Regions from separate parts of the Buttiauxella sp. 3AFRM03 genome, predicted to be linked through region 1. Evidence: predicted binding sites of a transcription regulator. Region 1 holds the regulator's gene; each other region holds the start of a gene.

Region 1 (7,000 bases):
GGGTAAGCGTTTCCCCGCAGTGCTGATGTTTGAGGTTTGGTGCGCTCACTGAGCGCACCTTTTTTTGCCCGTCATATTTCGAGCTGCCTCGGCGTTGGCTGCTCTCACTCACCCTAATCACTTACTCTAGTAAGCTCATAGGGATTCGTTCGTTTGCCGCCTTGATTCAACTCGAATGATTTAGAAGGTGTTTTGAATCCCCCGCTATACCCATTCTGCGTTACAATGACTGCCGGTTTTGTTTCGGAGAAATTTACATGTCTGACGCGCTTTCGCCACTGCGCGCCTTACGTTTTGAGGCTACGATTCCAGAGGAGCTGAGCGCATCGCTTCTTGACTGGTTGTTGCTTGAAGACTCAATGACTAAACGCTTTGAACAGTATTGTTCGCGAGTCACTGTTCGTATTGTGCGTGAAGGTTTTTTCGATTCACCTGTCGATTTTCCAGAAGCTGATATGATGCCTGAAGCCAAACGCTACTGGCTGCGTGAAGTTGTGCTCTGCGGTGACGATGAACCCTGGTTGCTGGGGCGCACCGTTGTACCAGAATCCACTCTTGAAGGGCCGGAGCTGGCTTTGCAACAGCTCGGCACCACGCCACTCGGGCGTTATCTATTTAGTGCATCATCCCTGACACGGGATTTTATTGAGATTGGTCGTAGTGCGGAGCTGTGGGGGCGTCGTTCCCGCCTGAGATTAGCCGGAAAGCCATTGGTGCTGACCGAACTATTCCTTCCCGCTTCGCCGTTGTATGCAGAGGAAAAATAATGGAGTGGAGTCTTAAACAGGGCAAATGGCAGGCCTGGCAACGCCTGATGAGGCTGGATAAGCCGATTGGCTCGCTTTTACTGTTATGGCCCACTTTATGGGCGTTATGGCTCGCGACACCGGGTGTCCCACCACTGACCATTTTATGTGTGTTTATCGCCGGAGTCTGGATGATGCGCGCCGCGGGTTGTGTGGTAAACGACTACGCCGATCGCAAGTTTGATGGCCACGTAAAACGCACAGCCCACCGTCCGCTACCGAGCGGAGCAGTCAGCGAAAAAGAAGCGCGGATCCTGTTTGTGGTACTGGTGTTGCTGTCGTTTTTACTGGTGCTGACGCTTAACACGATGACAATTTTATTGTCGGTGGCGGGGTTAGCATTAGCCTGGGTTTATCCCTTTATGAAACGTTACACCCATTTGCCACAAGTGGTGTTGGGTGCGGCGTTCGGTTGGTCCATCCCGATGGCATTTGCTGCGGTTAGCGAATCTGTACCGCTAAGTTGTTGGCTGATGTTTTTGACCAATATTTGCTGGGCGGTCGCTTACGACACGCAATATGCGATGGTTGATCGCGATGATGACCTGAAAATTGGCATCAAATCCACGGCGATACTGTTCGGGCGCTATGACAATGTGATTATCGGGATTTTGCAGATTGCGGTGATGGTTTTGCTGGCGGTGATTGGCTGGTTAAACGGATTAGGCGGGGCATTCTACTGGTCTATTGCGCTGGCGGGGGCACTGTTTATACATCAGCAGCGTTTGACGGCGAACCGCGATCGCGATGCTTGTTTCCGCGCATTCCTGAATAATAACTACGTTGGCCTGGTGTTGTTTATTGGCCTGGTGTTGAGTTACGTGCACTTCTAATATCAGAAATTAAATGGCGGATGACACTTCGTTTATCCGCCCTACAAGTCGAACCGTAGGGCGGATAAGCAATCGCGTCATCCGCCAGATTTTTTACTCAGTCGCAGCCTGCGACGTCGCACTTTCAATCGTCAAACGCACATCCGGCATGATCAGTTCTGCCAGCATCTGGTAGACCTTCATGGTTTCAGTAGGCTCTGCATCCCCGGTATCGCTGATATAGCCTTCATCACGCAAGGTTAAAACCAGCGAGGTGAAGACGGCTTTATCAAAGAACTCCGGTGCATTAATGCCATGCAAAACAGACAAACGCTGGGCAACGGTGCGGCTTTCACGCTCCAGTGTCCCACGGTTAATCGACGGATTTGCGCTCAGCAGCCAGAAGGTAATCGCATAACGCTGTAGCGTTTCGCGAACACCTGCTGCCAGCAGCTGCATGGTGCGTGAACGAGCAGGATTAATCTGCACTTCATCGCCTGTCAGTGTCACCAGTTCCTGACGAACCAGTTCATTGAGCATGATGTCAATTTCACCAGCAAGTTCGGTCGTGCTCCAGCGCAAGAACAGTTCAGCCTTCAGCATCGGGTAAAGTAGCTCGACCTGACGCAGCAGTTCGTTACGGTCAATACGGCGATGTTGAGTAATAATTGCTGCCAGCAGAGAAGGCAACACCAGCATATGCAGGATGTTGTTACGGTAATATGTCATCAGAACCGCCTGCTCGCGCGGCAGAATGATGATGTCACCGATGGTGTCTTTCTCGACTTCAAACTTGTTCATCTGCAACGCGTGCTCAATCAGCGCTTCTGCTGGCTGGTCTGGTGCGGTCGCGTCCGGTGAATACGGCACATTACGCAACAGGCTCAGGTAGCAGTTGAGCTGCTCGGTCAGTTGCTCACGGGTAAGTGAACGCTGACGCGAGGCCAACAGCGCGGTACAGCACAGGTTCATGGCATTTGCCGCACCGGCATTGTTAATACGCACCATCAGTTCAGCGGCAATTTCATTGACCGTTGGCGTCAACCATGCCGGGCGGATGGCCTCAATCGGGTCGATTGAATCGCGCCACTCTGGAACACGCTGGTTCAGGAACGTCATCAGCGGCATCGGTTCGCCAAAGTTAACATAGCCCTGGCCGAGGTTACGCAGCTTACTCAGCCCGCGCACCATCTGCATGAAACTCTCTTTCTCTTTGGTCGCGCCACGCAGCTCTTTCGCGTAAGTCCCCACTTCCATTACATGCTCGTAGCCAATGTAAATTGGCACCAGGGTAATAGGGCGAGTACCGCCGCGCAGCATGGCCTGGATGGTCATCGACAGCGTACCGGTTTTCGGGTCGAGCAAACGCCCGGTACGAGAACGGCCACCTTCCACAAAGTATTCAACGGAATAGCCACGGCTAAACAGCTCGCCCAGATATTCACGGAACACGGTGGAGTAGAGTTTGCTGCCTTTAAAGGTACGGCGGATAAAGAACGCACCGAGGCGGCGGAAAATCGGGCCGGCTGGCCAGAAGTTCAGGTTGATACCCGCTGCGATGTGCGGAGGAACCAGTCCCTGGTGATAAAGCACGTAGGACAACAGCATGTAGTCCATGTGGCTGCGATGGCAGGGCACATAGACAATCTCGTGGCCGTCATGAGCCAGTTGGCGCACGCGTTCAGCGTTATGAACGTTGATGCCCTGGTACAAACGGTTCCACGTCAGACCTAACACGCGGTCAGTCAAACGCACGGCTTCATACGAGAAGTTAGCGGCAATCTCTTCCATCAAAGCAACAGCATTCTGCTGGGCTTTTTCATGGGAGATTTTCTTGCTGCGCGCTTCATCTTCTACTGCACGAGCAATAGCTTTTGAGGCCAGTAGCTTATTGAACAGATCCTGGCGTACCGGCAGACGCGGGCCGACAGTCGCTAAACGCTGGCGAGCAAAGTGCATACGCGCTACGCGAGCCAGTTTTTGGGCGATTTTTTTGTCTGTACCGTGGTCGGTTGCCATCTGGCGCAGCGAAACCGGAGCGGAGAAACGCACAAAGCTGTCGCGCCCAAGCCAGGAAACAGCGAAAAATTTCTGGACGCCGTTCAGCATCTTTAATGGCGGATTCACTTCGCCTTTTTCGCGCCCAGGGGAGCGGCCAAACATCACCGATACTGGCACCATCTGCACATCCAGATTTGGATTGCTGCGGTGTAAGTCGAGGTAATCGTGGAACAGTTTGATCGACTCTTCTTTTGGCGTGTAATAAGTGAAAACACGCGGGCCGCCATGGATAAAGACATAGCGCGGCAATACCGCACCGTCGATTTCTAACGGCTCGAGAGGGTCGGGCAAGTTATGCGCGAGACATTGTGCGCGCAGCGTTAATAAGTCCGCCTTGGAGTTATACGGCAGGACATACATAATCGGGCGTGTGGGATCTAAGCCCAGTTCGGCTTGTGGATCTGCCGGAATGGACTTGCTCTTTACCAGAACGCCTAATGGTAAATTAAGTAATTTGTAGTAGATTCTTGGCCAGCCTGACATAAACGATGTAAAGCCTCAGGTTAATGATGCAAATTCGCCGCAAGAATATCAGAATCTGGCTCAGATTTCTGTGGCGTTGCAATATAGATAAGCATTGACCCAAATAATTTGAAAAGGTTTCCCAAAATGGCGAGCAGTACCACTGGACTTACCCGTATCATCAAAGCCGCAGGCTACTCATGGAAAGGGCTCAAAGCAGCCTGGATTAACGAAGCGGCTTTCCGCCAGGAAGGGGTTAGCGCGCTCATCGCCATCGCCATCGCCTGCTGGTTAGATGTTGACCCTATCACCCGTATTTTACTGATTGGTTCTGTTGTGCTGGTCATGATTGTCGAAATTCTCAATAGCGCTATCGAGGCGCTTGTTGACCGTGTTGGTACCGATTACCACGAGCTTTCAGGACGGGCCAAGGACATGGGGTCTGCTGCCGTATTAATCGCCATTATCCTCGCAGTTATTACCTGGATCACACTGCTTTGGCCGCATTTGCGATGATCTTTCCAGAATAGTTAAGTCCCTGGTTTTTTGCTCAATTTGTGGTTCCAAAATCGCCTTTGACTGTATATACTCACAGCATAACTGTATAAACACCCAGGGGGCGGAATGAAAGCGTTAACTACCAGGCAGCAAGAGGTGTTTGATCTTATTCGGGATCATATCAGCCAGACCGGCATGCCACCGACTCGTGCCGAGATTGCTCAACGTCTGGGGTTCCGTTCTCCGAACGCCGCTGAAGAGCACCTGAAAGCACTTGCCCGTAAAGGCGTCATTGAGATTATCTCTGGTGCGTCGCGCGGTATCCGCTTGCTGGTGGAAGAAGTTACCGGTATTCCGCTGGTTGGGCGTGTTGCTGCGGGGGAACCACTCCTTGCACAACAGCACATCGAAGGCCATTACCAGGTTGACCCATCACTGTTTAAACCAAATGCCGATTTCCTGTTGCGCGTTAGCGGGATGTCTATGAAAGACATCGGTATTATGGACGGCGACCTGCTTGCAGTTCATAAAACTCAGGATGTGCGTAACGGCCAGGTTGTGGTGGCGCGTATTGACGACGAAGTGACTGTTAAGCGCTTAAAGCAGCAGGGTAATACCGTTCATCTTCTGCCTGAAAATAGCGAATTTGAACCTATTGTGGTTGACCTGCGCGAACATAGCTTCTCTATTGAAGGGTTGGCGGTTGGGGTAATTCGCAACGGCGACTGGCTGTAAACTTCTCCAGATGATGCGCTTTAATGCGCATCATCGTCTTAATTCTCTTATCTCTTCCTGGATTGGCCATGCGATTTTTCTCGACGGCTGACAGAGCTCTCTGGCGCCTCGCCTTACCCATGATTTTTTCCAACATCACCGTGCCTTTACTGGGCCTTGTTGATACCGCGGTAATTGGTCATTTGGATAGCCCTGTTTATCTTGGCGGTGTCGCTATTGGTGCGACGGCAACCAGCTTCTTATTTATGCTGTTGTTGTTTTTGCGCATGAGCACCACCGGTTTAACTGCCCAGGCATTTGGTGCCAATAATCCCTCTGCTTTAGCGCGTGCACTGGTTCAGCCCTTGCTATTGGCGTTAGGAGCAGGGGTGGCGATCGTCTTACTGCGTGAACCGCTGATATCCCTGGCCTTGCATATCGTCGGCGGCAATGAAGATGTTTTGTTGCAGGCCCGGCGATTCCTTGAAATACGTTGGCTTAGTGCGCCAGCCTCGCTTGCCAACCTGGTCTTGTTGGGCTGGTTGTTAGGTGTTCAGTATGCGCGTGCGCCAGTTATCTTGCTGGTTGTCGGAAACGTACTGAATATCGTGCTGGATGTGTGGCTGGTTATGGGGCTACACATGGATGTTCAGGGCGCGGCACTCGCCACCGTCACCGCAGAATATGCGACGTTTATCATTGGTTTGCTGATGGTGAAAAAGGTCATGGGTTTGCGCGGAATCAGCTTTGAGATGCTCAAAGAGTCCTGGCGCGGGAATGTGCGGCGTCTGCTGGCACTCAATCGCGACATCATGCTGCGCTCGCTGTTGCTACAGGTCTGTTTCGCCTCAGTCACTATCTTTGGCGCGCGGTTAGGTAGCGAAATCGTCGCGGTTAACGCCGTGTTGATGACGCTATTAACCTTCACCGCCTATGCGCTCGATGGGTTCGCCTATGCCGTTGAAGCCCATTCCGGGCAGGCGTTTGGCGCTAAAAACCGTGGTCAATTGCTCGAAGTATGGGGCGCTGCATGTCGCCAGGCGGGCTTAGTCGCTCTTATGTTCGCCGCTGTGTATGCGCTGTTTGGTGAGCACATTGTTTCGCTTCTTACCTCTATCCCTGAATTGCAGCTACAGGCAGACCGCTACTTGCACTGGCAGATTGTTTTGCCCGTTGTTGGTGTCTGGTGTTATTTGCTGGACGGCATGTTTATTGGCGCAACGCGAGGTACGGAAATGCGCAACAGCATGGCGGTTGCGGCATTGGGATTTGGGCTGACGTTGCTCACCGTGCCTTATCTGGGAAATCATGGTCTGTGGTTATCCGTGGCTGTGTTCCTGGCTTTGCGCGGACTGTCTTTGGGATGGATTTGGCGTCGCCATTGGCGGGATAACAGCTGGTTTCCGGCTGGAACTCCTGGTTAGTTACAGCTCATAGTTAGTTACAACTCATAGTTAGTTACAACTTCTGACGCGCTTTTAATCGCACTCCAGTATGCTGATTTGCCACCTGATTTTGGGGCAAGTCAGCATCATTTCTGTTACTTCTGTGGTTCAATGTTCTTAGTTTTCCCCTCACTGCCATATCCTTGACTACAATTATTTCCACGTCCAGCAGATAGTGAGTGTCAGCCAAACGGCAGCACCT
Region 2 (7,000 bases), 1.5 Mb from region 1:
CTCAATCAGACCAAAGGCTCACTCTTGACTCGTTTACGCGGAGATCGCGGACAACGCGGCACACGTCGTACATTGCATTACTATTTTGTTGCGCAGGACATTCACGAGCGCGCGAGCTCTTCGCATATCCAGTACCAGGCGCTACGCGATAAATTCCGCTACAGCGATATTATGTTCCGCTTTCAACGACTGCTAACTATGCAGTCCCAGGCTTGCTTGCAACTTTCGCGCTCAATTTTATTACGCGAGAAATACCAGCACGACCCACGTTTTGAACGTGCGTTTACGCATCTTGATGCGGCGATTGAAAGACTGAATGCCGACCAATATCTGGCTGGTGAATTAAAAGCGCTTGGCTTCCTGGTGAGTAATTTGCGTGCCATCGATGCGCAATTAGCGACAATTGAATCCGAGCAAGCTCTTGCCGCACCTCACAGTGATATCGAAAACCGCCTTGCGGATGATCGCATTACCGGCTTTGGCGATGTCTGGCAGCGTCTGAAACGCAACTTAACACCGGAGTCAGCGTTATTTCGCCATGCGGTTCGTATGTCGGTAGTGCTTTGCGTCGGCTACGCATTCATACAGTTTACCGGGCTAAAACATGGATATTGGATCCTGCTGACCAGCCTGTTTGTCTGCCAGCCTAACTACAATGCCACTCGTCGACGTTTAGCATTGCGTATCATCGGTACTTTAGTGGGTGTGGCGATAGGGCTACCGGTGTTGTACTTTGTACCGTCAATTGAAGGCCAGCTTGTCTTAATCGTGATTACTGGCGTGCTCTTTTTTGCCTTTCGCAATGTGCAATATGCACATGCCACCATGTTTATCACGTTACTGGTGTTGTTGTGTTTCAACTTGCTGGGTGAAGGGTTTGAAGTCGCTATGCCTCGTATCTTCGATACGCTGCTGGGATGTGCTATCGCCTGGGCTGCGGTGAGTTTCATCTGGCCGGACTGGCGTTTCCGTCGACTACCATTGGTTGTTGAGCGCGCATTTAATGCGAACTGCCGCTATCTGGATGCGATTCTTGAGCAATACCATCAAGGCCGGGATAATCGTGTTGAATATCGAATCGCGCGCCGGGATGCACATAACAAAGATGCAGAACTGGCATCTGTGGTGTCCAACATGTCATCTGAGCCGCGCGTTTCGCGAGAGATGCAAGAGACTGCATTTCGTTTGCTATGCCTAAATCACACATTTAACAGCTATATTTCAGCGTTAGGTGCGCACCGCGAACAACTGACCAACGAAGATATTTTACTGCTGCTTGATGATGCGGTGTGTTATGTCGATGATGCCCTTCATCATTTGCCTGCCGATGAAGCACGGGTGCACAAGGCGCTGCATGGGCTTACTGAGCGTATAACCTCGCTTGAGCCACAGTCGGATAGCAAAGAGCCGTTAGTGCTTCAACAAATTGGCCTGCTGGTTGCGCTGTTACCAGAAATATCACGTCTCCAACAACTTGTGTCGCAGCAACATACTTAACGGGTGTGTCGTTGCGCGTAAAGATGCCCCCACTCGACCAACTCCCGGCGCGTTGCCGCCGGGAGTGCGGCTTCATGAACACCACAAATAGCCCCTGCTAAAGCCAACAAGACTTGTACCCCTAGCCCTTTCTTCAAATGTCTCAGTTTTATCCACGACCGTTTTGCACCATAAGCATGAAGGGTGCGCACGTCAGCAATCCCGACTTCCCACAACATCATCTCCAGGCTGTGAGTTAAATTAGGTAAATCTTTGAGACGTTGTTGCGCCTTCAGGCGAGATTTCTCACGGCGAGCGCTAAACAATGCATCGGTTGAAAGCTGCAACAGCTTTTGCCGATCACGCCACAGTCCTTCATCGACATGATAATAATTGAGCGCAATGGCTCGTCCACGTTTGTTATAAACCAGAGACTCTGACGCTCTTGCAACAAAGTAAACTTCCGATTGTTCGCAGGCACGTAGATACAATTCTCCCTCAGAAACCATGGCAAACACCACATTTTCGACGGTCAAACTATAGCCACCAAATAGCGAGCGATAATTTATATCACCTAATGGCGCTAGATATTCTTTTGATTGATGAATCCTTGCATAAGACCGGCTCTTCATGAATATATCCTTAAATATCAATCCATAACATATCATCACAATGTGTAACTGCATCCAGTAATATGAAAATAGGTAACATGATGAGCGACGGCAATCACATTCTTACTTTCCGCAGATTTACATGTCGAAATTGCGATATGCTTTCCGAAATTTAGATTGATCTTTGTCCGAACTGGCATTACTGTATATTCATACAGTAACCCATCAGGCGGGATTAACTATGCAATCACATAACGTTCTAACTCACGTTGCCACTGTTCCAGGTTCTGCGTCTTCATTGGCTCAGTCATCAGCAGGTAACAACATTAAAGGGTTGATCAGTGAAGTGATCTACAGCGAAGATCAGCCCTGGATTACACAGTTAGTGTTGCTGCCCTTGCTGCAACAGCTTGGTCAGCAATCTCGCTGGCAGTTGTGGTTAACGCCACAACAGAAATTGAGTCGTCAGTGGGTGCAGTCAGCTGGTCTTCCGCTGACAAAAGTGATGCAGGTAAGCCAGTTAGATCCACTTTTTACCGTAGATGCTATGGTAAAAGCATTGCAGACAGGAAATTACAGTGTTGTTATTGGTTGGTTACCGGAAGAATTGACCGACGAAGAGCATTTTCAGCTATCATCAGCAGCTGAAATAGGTAAGGCAATTGGCTTTATTATGCGTCCAACTCGTACCTCAAAAACAGGATGTCGACCACGAAGTGGTCTAAAAATTCATTCTAGTTTGTATCATTAAGTAAATTTAAGAGAAATCCTGGAACTTTTTCTTCTCTGCTGACAATTCATTGTGAATTATGAAGAATCCCCGCTGCAAGCCGCTCCAGGCGGCATTCCGCCAGTTTTAAGAAGCCTATTTTTCGCGCAAAGTTGTTAAAAAGTGTGTACTCAAATCGTTTTTTTTCATATGCCTGAGGGACTTCACACTTGTAAGTTTTCAACTACGTTGTAGACTTTAGCTCGCCAGGGTTGCTCTTCCATAACACCGATTGATCGGTAGAGTAACAAGTGAGCATAAACTCGGGCGAAGGATTTAACCCTGGGCTTTAGAGCGATTTTAAAGCTCATGGCCTTTTTGGATGATAATGAGGCGCAAAAAATGAAAAAGACAGCTATCGCGATTGCAGTGGCACTGGCTGGCTTCGCTACCGTAGCGCAGGCCGCACCGAAAGATAACACCTGGTATGCAGGTGGTAAGTTGGGTTGGTCCCAGTTCCACGACACCGGTTTCTACGGAAACGGTTTCCAGAACAACAATGGCCCAACTCACAGCAGCCAACTGGGTGCTGGTGCATTCGGTGGTTACCAGGTTAACCCGTACGTTGGTTTCGAAATGGGTTACGACTGGTTAGGTCGTATGCCTTACAAGGGCAGCGTTGATAACGGTGCTTTCAAAGCGCAAGGCGTTCAACTGGCTGCTAAACTGAGCTACCCAATCAACGACGATCTGGATATCTACACTCGTCTGGGTGGTATGGTATGGCGTGCAGACGCTAAAGGTAACTACGCTTCTACTGGCGTTACCCGCAGCGAACACGACACTGGCGTTTCCCCGCTGGCAGCAGTTGGTCTTGAGTACGCAATCACCCGTGATATCGCAACTCGCCTGGATTACCAGTGGGTTAGCAACATCGGTGATGCGCAAACCGTTGGTACTCGTCCAGACAACGGCATGCTGAGCCTGGGTGTTTCTTACCGTTTCGGCCAGTATGATGCAGCTCCAGTTGTAGCTCCGGCTCCAGCTCCAGCTCCAGAAGTACAGACTAAGCACTTCACTCTGAAGTCTGATGTTCTGTTCAACTTCAACAAAGCAACTCTGAAACCAGAAGGTCAGCAGGCACTGGATCAACTGTATACTCAGTTGAGCAACCTCGACCCGAAAGATGGTTCTGTTGTAGTTCTGGGCTTCACCGACCGTATCGGTTCAGACCAGTACAACCAGAAACTGTCTGACAAACGTGCACAGTCTGTTGTTGATTACCTGATCTCTAAAGGTATCCCAGCTAACAAGATCTCCCCACGCGGTATGGGCGAATCTAACCCAGTTACTGGCAGCACCTGTGATAACGTAGCTCCTAAAGCTAAACTGATTGATTGCCTGGCTCCAGATCGTCGCGTAGAGATCGAAGTTAAAGGTATCAAAGACGTTGTAACTCAGCCTGCGGCATAAGTTACCGTTATAAAAAAACCCCGCTTCGGCGGGGTTTTTTGTTTTTAATGTTCTGGAACAGAAAAGCAAAATGAATCACTGCATCAACTCAACTGCGCTCTATTATTTGCCGAGCATTGCCTGAAGATCTTGTTTCAAAGAAGACATCTGATTGGCGTATTGTTCTTTACGCTCAGCATCTTCAATCAATTGCACAATAGTTTCTGAGAGAGTGCACCCTCGCCGATGAGCAAGCCCTGCTAACCGCTGCCAGACCAGATACTCAAGGTCGATGGACTTTTTACGCGTATGTTGATGTTCGGCATTAAAGTGCCGTTTACGACGTGCGCGGATAGTTTGTTTCATGCGGTTGCGGAGTTCTGGATTCATATGCTGCTCTATCCAGCTCAACACGTGCACAGGCTCATTTTCTAAGCGTAGCAGTTCATCAACGGCTTCTTTCGCAGCACTCGCCTCGATATAACGCGTGATAAGCTCGCCTTCACGGTGTTTTTTAACCAGATACTTCCACTTCCAGCCGCTCTCGAGATTTTCCAACTGTTGATATTTCATTGTTGTCTCAGTGTGACCGTGTAACTCATTTCAGAATAACAGTTTTTTTTATTTTCGCTTACCTGAAAAATGAAAGCTGTGAGCTAAGTAAACTTGCCGCTCCGCATAAACCGTGTGCTGCTTCGCCTATTCTTGTATAATCGCGCCTTTGACATCTAATTAATAAATAGCGACTTTGACGACTAATCGACTTGAATGGCGTGCTCTTGTACCTGATACCGAAAGTTATCAGGAAATTTTCGCACAGCCTTATGATTCCGAAACTGCCCCTTTCTCCGCTGTGCAACCTCGTCTGACTTATGGACTGATGCAGCTCAGCCAACCGGTAGCCTCGGCCGATCTGATGCTGGTAAAAGCCGCTGAAGAAGCCGAATACCTTAATCTTATTGCTAACGCAGCGCGCGAATGCTGGTCTCCGGATATCACACTGACCGGCGGACATTATCTGATCGAAGGCTCGCGTATCACGTTACGCCCGGCTGAATCTGCTGAAGACAATTTTGCTGGTCAATCCGAGGTCGTCGTAGCTGACTGGATTGAAGCTGAGCAATTATTTGGCTGTGTTCGCCAGTTTGCCGGGGAAATCACACTGACTCCGGGTTTAGTTCACCAGGCAAACGGTGGCATTCTGGTGCTGTCGTTGCGTAGTGTGTTAGCACAACCGTTGCTATGGCTACGTCTGAAGCAGATGGTCATTCAGGGCCGCTTTGACTGGATCTCACCTGACGAAACACGGCCGTTGCCTGTTAGCATCCCGTCGTTACCCTTGAGCCTGAAATTGGTCCTGGTGGGTGAACGTGAATCTCTGGCTGACTTCCAGGATATGGAACCAGAGCTGGCGACCTGCGCAATCTACAGCGAATTTGAAGAAAACCTGCAAATTACTTCCGCCGATGATATGGCATTGTGGTGTCAGTGGATTTACGCCGTTGCGAAATCTAAATCGCTACCCGCACCTGCAACGGATGCCTGGACTACATTTATCCGTGAAGCTGTACGCTACACGGGTGACCAGGAAACACTGCCGCTATGTCCATCGTGGATAGGCCGCCAACTGCGCGAAGTCGCCTCATTTACGGAAGACGAAACCTTCAGCGCAGCTGAACTGACACAAATGCTGGCGCAGCGTGAATGGCGTGAAGGTTATCTGGCTGAGCGCATGCAGGATGAAATTCTGCTTGAGCAAATCCTGATTGAAACCGAAGGTGAGATGGTTGGCCAAATTAACGCATTGTCAGTGATAGAATTCCCGGGTCATCCACGCGCATTCGGTGAGCCTTCTCGAATTAGTTGCGTCGTTCATGTGGGTGATGGTGAATTCACTGACGTTGAGCGCAAAGCGGAATTGGGTGGCAATATTCATGCGAAAGGCATGATGATCATGCAGGCATTTTTGATGTCTGAATTGCAGCTCGATCAGCAAATCCCCTTCTCTGCATCTCTGACTTTTGAACAGTCATATAGTGAAGTTGATGGTGACAGCGCCTCAATGGCGGAACTGTGCGCATTAATCAGTGCGCTGGCGAATGTGCCAATTTATCAGCACATCGCAGTAACCGGTTCAGTCGACCAGTTCGGGCGCGTACAACCGGTTGGAGGCCTAAATGAGAAGATTGAAGGTTTCTTCCACATCTGCCAGGAACGTGAGTTCACCGGCAAGCAAGGCGTGATAATCCCACTGTCCAACATTCGTCACCTGTGCCTGCACCAGGATGTTCTGGATGCTGTGGAGCAAGGACAATTCACGATTTGGGCCATCGACGATGTCACTGATGCGCTACCATTATTAACAAATCTGCCCTGGGATGGTGAGGGGCAAAATACGCTCATGCGTGCGGTACAAGAGCGGATAGCTCAGGCATCGGCGCAAGATATTCGGCACCGTTATCCATGGCCACTGCGTTGGCTCAACTGGTTCACACCAAACTGATCGGACTTGTTGAGCGTACACGTGTTAGCTAACATGCGTGCTTCATTATAAAAAGGCTTACTGTAAACATGGTAGATAAACGCGAATCCTATACAAAAGAAGATCTTCTTGCCTCTGGTCGTGGAGAACTGTTTGGCGCTGAAGGCCCACGGTTACCTGCGCCATCCATGCTGATGATGGACCGCGTGGTCAAGATGACCGAAGACGGTGGTAACTTCGATAAAGGTTACGTTGAAGCAGAATTAGATA
Region 3 (7,000 bases), 1.9 Mb from region 1:
TGGCCTTTAAGGAACGTTATAATATGCCGGTGATTGCCGAAGTCGTTGAACGCGAGCAACCTGCCCACCTACGTGATTGGTTCAGAGAACGCCTGATTGCACATCGCCTGGCATCAGTTAATCTTTCACGTCTGCCATATGAGCCTAAAGTGAAATAAATATTCACAGCCTTAAACTTCCTGACAAAATTGATGTTAAGATTTTTCTTGGGTTTTAGAACCAAACACAGGAATTACCTGTTGCGGCCATAGGAAGATGGCTGTTAGGTAGATTGATTAAGGAAGAGCATATGCCTGTCTGGAATGTTGCGGCGGCGCAATACGGCGCCACCCCCGATGACCTCGAATCTAATATCTCACATCACTTAGACTTTGTTCGTTGTGCAGTCCGTGAACAAATTGATCTCCTGATTTTTCCCGAACTATCCCTCACTGGTTTCAACATAGAAAATCACCACGACTGCGCACTACCCTTCACTGATGAACGTCTTAATCCTCTGCAAAATGCCGCCATAGAACACAAAATGACTATCGTCGTGGGTTTGCCCCTGCGGTGTAAAGGAGGTGTTTCACCCGGTTCTGTAGGCTTTTTGCCTGATGGTTCGCGCGTCGCCTGTTGCAAACCTCTTTCAAGCGATATTGACCTTCCAGGCCAGCATACCCCTTTGGTTGGTTTGCATAATCGTAGCGTCGCGATGGGGTTCAGTACCGGCAGCGATGAAGAAACCTGGCCACGCAGCGCTGCTGAGATGGGCGCAAGTCTTTACGCCACAGGCAAGTTCATTAACGAAATCAGTTACCAGCACGATGAAATGTATCTGCAACGTTGGGCGCGTAAATACAATTTGCCGGTATTGCTGGCTAATCATGCTTTTTCGACCGGCAAATACCGCTCCGCGGGACGTAGTGCCTGTTGGGATGATCGCGGCGAGTTAGTGGTGCGCGCCGATCATGGCGAATTGCTGGCCGTTGGTCGGCGCGATGAGAAAGGTTGGCACGGAGAAATCATTCCATTACGCTAGCGCGTTATTGAAACCAGCGAAGTTCTGATGGAGTGAATATGCTGCGCATTATTGATACGGAAACCTGCGGTTTGCAGGGCGGCGTGGTGGAAGTGGCGTCTGTCGATATCGTCAATGGTGAAATTGTTAATCCAATGAGCGATCTGGTGCGTCCGGATCGTCCCATTGGTCACCAGGCGATGGCCATTCATAAGATTACTGAAGAAATGGTGGCGAATAAACCGTGGATTGAAGATGTCATTCCGCGCTACCACGGCAGCCCCTATTATGTCGCCCATAACGCCAGCTTTGACCAGCGAATGTTGCCTGAACTGCCTGACAGCGAATGGATTTGTACCGTAAAACTGGCCCGCCGTTTATGGCCCGGTATCAAATACAGCAACATGGGTTTATATAAATCGCTCAAGCTTGAAGTGGAAACACCGGCAGGCTTGCATCACCACCGCGCCCTGTTCGATTGCTACATTACCGCCGCTTTGCTGTTGCGGATTATGGAAGAATCCGGCTGGACACCCGATCAGATGGTGACTATTACTGGCCGTCCAGCGATGGTGACCACCATGGCATTTGGCAAGTATCGTGGCCAGCCCATTGCTGAAATTGCGGATAAAGATCCGGGCTATTTACGTTGGATGTTAAATAACATCAAAGAATTAGCACCGGATCTCAGAATGACGCTGAAACATTATCTCGAAGGGTAAAAACGCATTACTCCACACGCCCTGGTAAGGTGCCTTGCGCCAGGGCAATCAAGAACGCGAACTCCAGCGCCACACCTTCGTATGATTTGAATCGCCCTGATTTCCCACCATGCCCCGAGTCCATATCAGTACATAACAACAGCAAGTTATCGTCGATACGTGTTTCGCGCAATTTTGCGACCCATTTGGCGGGTTCCCAATACTGCACTTGCGAGTCGTGCAAGCCCGTGGTCACCAGTATATGCGGATAAGCCTGCGCGGTGATTTGGTCGTATGGGCTGTACTGTTTGATGTAGTGGTAATACTCAACATCTTGCGGATTCCCCCATTCTTCAAATTCACCCGTGGTTAACGGAATTGACTCGTCCAGCATGGTGGTAAGCACGTCAACAAATGGCACTTGCGCGACCACACCGTGAAACAAATCCGGACGCATATTGATAGCCGCGCCCACTAATAACCCGCCTGCGCTCCCCCCCATGGAATACAACAGATTTTCATCGCCGTATCCCAACTTCAGCAAACCATCACACACATCCAGATAATCATTGAATGTATTCATTTTCTTTAGGTATTTGCCGTCTTCATACCATTGTTGGCCAAGCTCACCGCCGCCACGCACGTGGGCAATCGCATAGACAAAACCACGGTCTAACAGGCTCAAACGGCTGCTGCTGAAATCAGCATCCATACTGCTGCCATACGAGCCGTAGCCGTACACCAAAAGTGGATTTTTCCCACGGATGAAATGTTCACGGTGATAAACCAGTGATACCGGCACTTGGACGCCATCTCGTACCGTTATCCATAAATGTTCACTGCGATAGTGACTGGCATCAAATCCCGCCACTTCGCTTTGTTTAATGACGCGCCGCTCGCCGGTATCCATATCCAGCTCGAATAAGGTATCAGGCGTAGTCATTGACGAGTAACCGTAACGTAGTCGGGAAGATTCCGGTTCAGGATTGTAACCAACCCAAGTTACGTATGCCGGATCGTCAAAAGCAATTCCGGTCACTTCGTGCGTTTTACGGTTAATTTGCCGTAGGCTGGTTAGCCCTTGCTGGCGTTCTTCAACAACCAGCCAATCGGTAAACAACGTAAACCCTTCCAGCATGACGTTTTCACGCGGTGGAATCAGCTCTTCCCATTGGCTTTCGTCGCGCACTTTTGAGCGATACAAACCAAAGTTTTTGCCTTCACGATTCGAACGCAGATAAAAATGATGTTGATAGTGATCGAGAGTGTATTCGTGGTCTTTACGGCGTGGTGCAAAACTTTGTGGCTGCGCATCCACCAGCTCGGCATCCAGCAACAACACTTCGCTGGTCGTCGCGCTGCTCAGGTAAATCAGGACAAAATGCTTCGAAGTCGTTTTATGCACGCTGACATAAAACATTTCGTCCTTCTCTTCGTAAACCAACTCGTCGGACGTGGAAGGATGCCCTACCGTATGTCGCCAGACCTGATATGGCAGCAGCGTTTTAGGGTGCTTGCGGACGTAGTAAAGCGTGGCGGAATCATTCGCCCAGACAAAACTGCTGTCGACATTTTCCAGCACTTCCGGGTACCAGTTCCCGGTTTCCAGATTGCGGAAACGCAAACCGTACTGGCGACGCGAAAGAAAATCTTCCGCCAATGCCAGCACAGTATTGTCAGGCGTGATGCTCATCCCGCCCATCGTATAAAATTCACTGTGGGCAGCACGGCGATTACCATCCACCAGCGTGCTCCACTCTTCCCATTCAGCCAGCATCACCGACTGGCGCTGATAAATGGCGTATTCATTTCCGGTTTCAAAAACCTGGCGATAACGATAGCCATTTTGCGTATAGGGCGCGGAGACATCGCGTTGTGGGATACGGTCGATCATCTCTTTGAGCAAGCGTTCTTGTAGCGCCTGTTGCGTGCTCATGACTTGATGGCCGTAATCATTTTCCTGATGCAGATAATCAAGTACTTGCGCATCTGCGCGCTCGTCGTCGCGCAACCAATAATAGTTATCGATGCGGGTATCGCCATGAACTGACATGGTGTGAGGAATTTTTTTAGCTTTTGGTGGCATGTCGATTTTCATTTTTGAGTTAACACCCTGTAAGGGTGGCAAATTAAGACAGCCTTGCAAGCGTAACGTGGGATTTTGAGAAAAATGCCGGGGTTAACCCGGCAGATTGAGTTTCTGTTGCTGAATATCTTTTTCAATACCTTCGCGCACATCTTGTGGGATTTTTAGCGCATCACCTAACGCACTGAGATAGCTACGTTCCATAAAGTGGTCGATGTCGATTGCCGCACAGCTGAGGAAATAAAGTTCCAGAGCTTCTTCTTCGTTATTAACGCCTTGTACCAAACGCTGTGGATCAAGCGGTTGATCGATAGCCTGTTGAATCAGCGTACGGCCTGACTCTTCAATACCCGCATCCCGCAACTGTTGTTCGATTATCTGGCGCTCTTTGTCATCGATATGGCCGTCACTTTTCGCGGCAAAGACCAATGCCATTACCAGACGCTGGGTCCGCACATCAACTGGCGATTGTTGCTGCCCAAATTGCGGCTCCCCCTGATGGGTTTCACGGACGCGATCTTTATATTTGCTCCACATCACGCTTCCAGCGACTGCCCCACCGCCAACCAACAGCGCGCTGGTTCCGTATTTAGTGAGTAATTTACGCGATGATTTACTTGCCAGCAGTAACCCCGCTAAGCCACCCAGCGCGCCAGGTACCAGTAATTTGCTCAGCCCCTGAGGATCTTGAGTGGGTTGATTGTGCCTGGAAGATTTTTGGCCGGGCTGTGTCGCTTGCCCCAGCATAGACTGAAGCTGCTGTAACCAATTACTCATGAGAGACACCCTTGTTTTAGAACATAGCCACTGAGGTTAGGTGAAAGGCTGTCAAGAAGTGTCTGATAAGACTAAAGATGAGAAAAGAACCGCGCCGGTATTCCGACGCGATAAAACTTAAGCGGCTTTGGTGCGTTTACGTGGATGTTCGGCTACTTTATCATCAGAAGCCTCTTCTTCAGTAACGACTTCAGGCGTTTCATCTGCTGCTGTTGCCGTTTCCAGCTCTGGCAATTTTCCGCTTTTCAGTACGGTCGAAAGCACATCTTTGTTTTCTGCCATCCACATGGCCAGCACGTCATTTTGGCCTTCTTCGAGAGCAATTGGGCTTTGAGTGAGCCAGTCACTCAACACTTCGGCCAGGTCGAGCATTTTGTCATAGGCGTCTGCGTCCTTTTTACTGGCAAATGACATTTTTTCTTGCCCCTCTCGTACTACAACGTATTTGATTTCAACCGCCATTTTGCAGCTCCGGCTTAACTGTTTATTTAAACAGTATAATAATATTACCCTTGCATCGCAAGCGGGAAAGTCGCTGCGTACGCAAACGTTTTCGTTTATAATTCGCCGGTCTATTTTCTCCGTTTGGGTATACAGATTATGTCAATGTTGGGAACAGCGCTTCGTCCTTCAGCTACACGTGTGATGTTGTTGGGTTCAGGCGAATTAGGAAAAGAAGTGGCAATTGAATGTCAACGTCTGGGGCTGGAAGTGATTGCCGTAGACCGCTACGCTGATGCCCCAGCGATGCACGTCGCGCACCGTAGTCATGTCATTAATATGCTTGATGGTGCCGAACTTAAAAAGCTGGTCGCTGCTGAAATGCCCGATTTTATCGTTCCCGAAATTGAAGCCATTGCCACGGATATGCTGGTAGAACTGGAGCAGCAAGGCCAGAACGTTGTCCCGTGCGCCCGAGCCACTAAGTTGACCATGAACCGCGAAGGTATTCGTCGTCTGGCAGCTGAAGAGTTAGAACTGCCCACTTCAAGCTACCGCTTTGCCGATAGCGAAAGCGCTTTCTTGCAAGCCGTCGAAGAAATTGGCTTCCCTTGCATCGTTAAACCGGTAATGAGCTCTTCAGGCAAAGGGCAAAGCTTTATCCGCAATGCCGACCAGTTAGCCAAAGCCTGGGAATACGCTCAACTCGGTGGCCGGGCAGGCAAAGGACGCGTCATTGTCGAAGGGGTGGTGAATTTTGATTTTGAAATCACTTTGTTGACCATCAGCGCAATCGATGGCGTGCATTTCTGCGCGCCAATTGGTCATCGTCAGGAAGACGGCGATTATCGTGAGTCGTGGCAGCCACAAAAGATGAGTGATGTTGCGATTTGTCGCGCGCAGGAAATTGCCGAGAAAGTCGTGAAATCCTTAGGGGGCTTCGGGTTGTTTGGCGTTGAGCTGTTTGTCTGTGGCGATGAGGTCATTTTCAGCGAGGTTTCCCCGCGTCCACATGATACCGGCATGGTGACGCTGATTTCTCAGGATTTGTCAGAGTTTGCATTACATGTCCGCGCCTTCCTCGGCTTGCCAATTGGCGATATTCGCCAGTATGGCCCGGCGGCTTCTGCGGTGATCCTGCCAGAATTAACCAGTGATAACGTCCAGTACGGTAACGTCGCGGGTGCGGTAGGTGCCGGTTTGCAGGTGCGTCTGTTTGGTAAGCCGGAGATTGAAGGTAAACGCCGTATGGGTGTCACGCTGGCAACAGGTTCTAGCGTGGAAGATGCGATTGCGCGTGCGATTGCCGCAACCAAAGCGGTTATCGTCAAAGGATAAAAAAACCGGTCACATCGTTATCTATGTGACCGGTTTTACGCAGCTACAACTTAAAGAATGGCGTATTATTTCGCGCCTTCAACCGCTTCACGAGCAAGCTGAGTAATACGGTCGTAATCACCTGCTTCCAGTGCGTCAGCCGGAACCAACCATGAGCCACCGATACACAGAACGCTTTTCAGTGCCAGGTAATCACGGTAGTTAGCCGGTGTGATCCCGCCAGTTGGGCAGAAACGAACCTGAGAGAATGGGCCCGCAATAGCTTGCAGTGCTTTGGTGCCACCATTCGCTTCAGCCGGGAAGAATTTGAATTCTTTCAAGCCGTAATCCAGACCCAGCATCAGTTCAGAAACAGTGCTGATACCCGGAATCAATGGAATTGAGCCTTCGGTTGCCGCTTTCAACAGTGGCTCAGTCAGACCTGGGCTGATAGCGAACTGCGCGCCAGCTTCGGTCACTTCTGCCAGTTGCTCTGGGTTCAGAACGGTACCCGCACCAATAATCGCTTCTGGTACTTCTTTAGCGATAGCGCGAATCGCGTCCATTGCACATGGAGTACGCAGAGTCACTTCCAGAACGCGCACGCCACCAGCAACTAATGCTTTAGCCATTGGTACTGCGTGTTCCAGTTTGTTAATTACAATAACCGGGACAACC

Evidence for each region. Region 1 encodes LexA, which represses DNA repair genes until DNA is damaged. Its sites were predicted from a motif close to TNCTGTATGTACATACAGNA; they were not measured.
Region 2: sulA (SOS-induced cell division inhibitor SulA) is a predicted target of LexA. The motif match lies at 2,288-2,307, and genes of this name have one in related genera.
Region 3: D8682_RS04755 (YebG family protein) is a predicted target of LexA. The motif match lies at 5,043-5,062, and genes of this name have one in related genera.

What each region holds. Positions count from the first base shown of each region.
Region 1 covers NZ_CP033076.1:2,684,896-2,691,895, reverse strand. The annotation lists gene malM (maltose operon protein MalM) at 1-6, shown strand, start outside; gene ubiC (chorismate lyase) at 258-767, shown strand; gene ubiA (4-hydroxybenzoate octaprenyltransferase) at 767-1,639, shown strand; gene plsB (glycerol-3-phosphate 1-O-acyltransferase PlsB) at 1,733-4,162, opposite strand; gene D8682_RS14030 (diacylglycerol kinase) at 4,289-4,657, shown strand; gene lexA (transcriptional repressor LexA) at 4,766-5,374, shown strand; gene dinF (MATE family efflux transporter DinF) at 5,443-6,777, shown strand.
Region 2 covers NZ_CP033076.1:1,224,451-1,231,450, forward strand. The annotation lists gene yccS (YccS family putative transporter) at 1-1,497, shown strand, start outside; gene D8682_RS07385 (TfoX/Sxy family DNA transformation protein) at 1,494-2,108, opposite strand; gene sulA (SOS-induced cell division inhibitor SulA) at 2,329-2,838, shown strand; gene ompA (porin OmpA) at 3,199-4,269, shown strand; gene matP (macrodomain Ter protein MatP) at 4,372-4,821, opposite strand; gene D8682_RS07405 (Lon protease family protein) at 4,997-6,751, shown strand; gene fabA (bifunctional 3-hydroxydecanoyl-ACP dehydratase/trans-2-decenoyl-ACP isomerase) at 6,820-7,000, shown strand, end outside.
Region 3 covers NZ_CP033076.1:741,768-748,767, forward strand. The annotation lists gene D8682_RS04730 (DNA polymerase III subunit theta) at 1-158, shown strand, start outside; gene D8682_RS04735 (carbon-nitrogen hydrolase family protein) at 290-1,021, shown strand; gene exoX (exodeoxyribonuclease X) at 1,060-1,722, shown strand; gene ptrB (oligopeptidase B) at 1,730-3,787, opposite strand; gene D8682_RS04750 (tellurite resistance TerB family protein) at 3,881-4,564, opposite strand; gene D8682_RS04755 (YebG family protein) at 4,682-5,026, opposite strand; gene purT (formate-dependent phosphoribosylglycinamide formyltransferase) at 5,165-6,343, shown strand; gene D8682_RS04765 (bifunctional 4-hydroxy-2-oxoglutarate aldolase/2-dehydro-3-deoxy-phosphogluconate aldolase) at 6,409-7,000, opposite strand, start outside.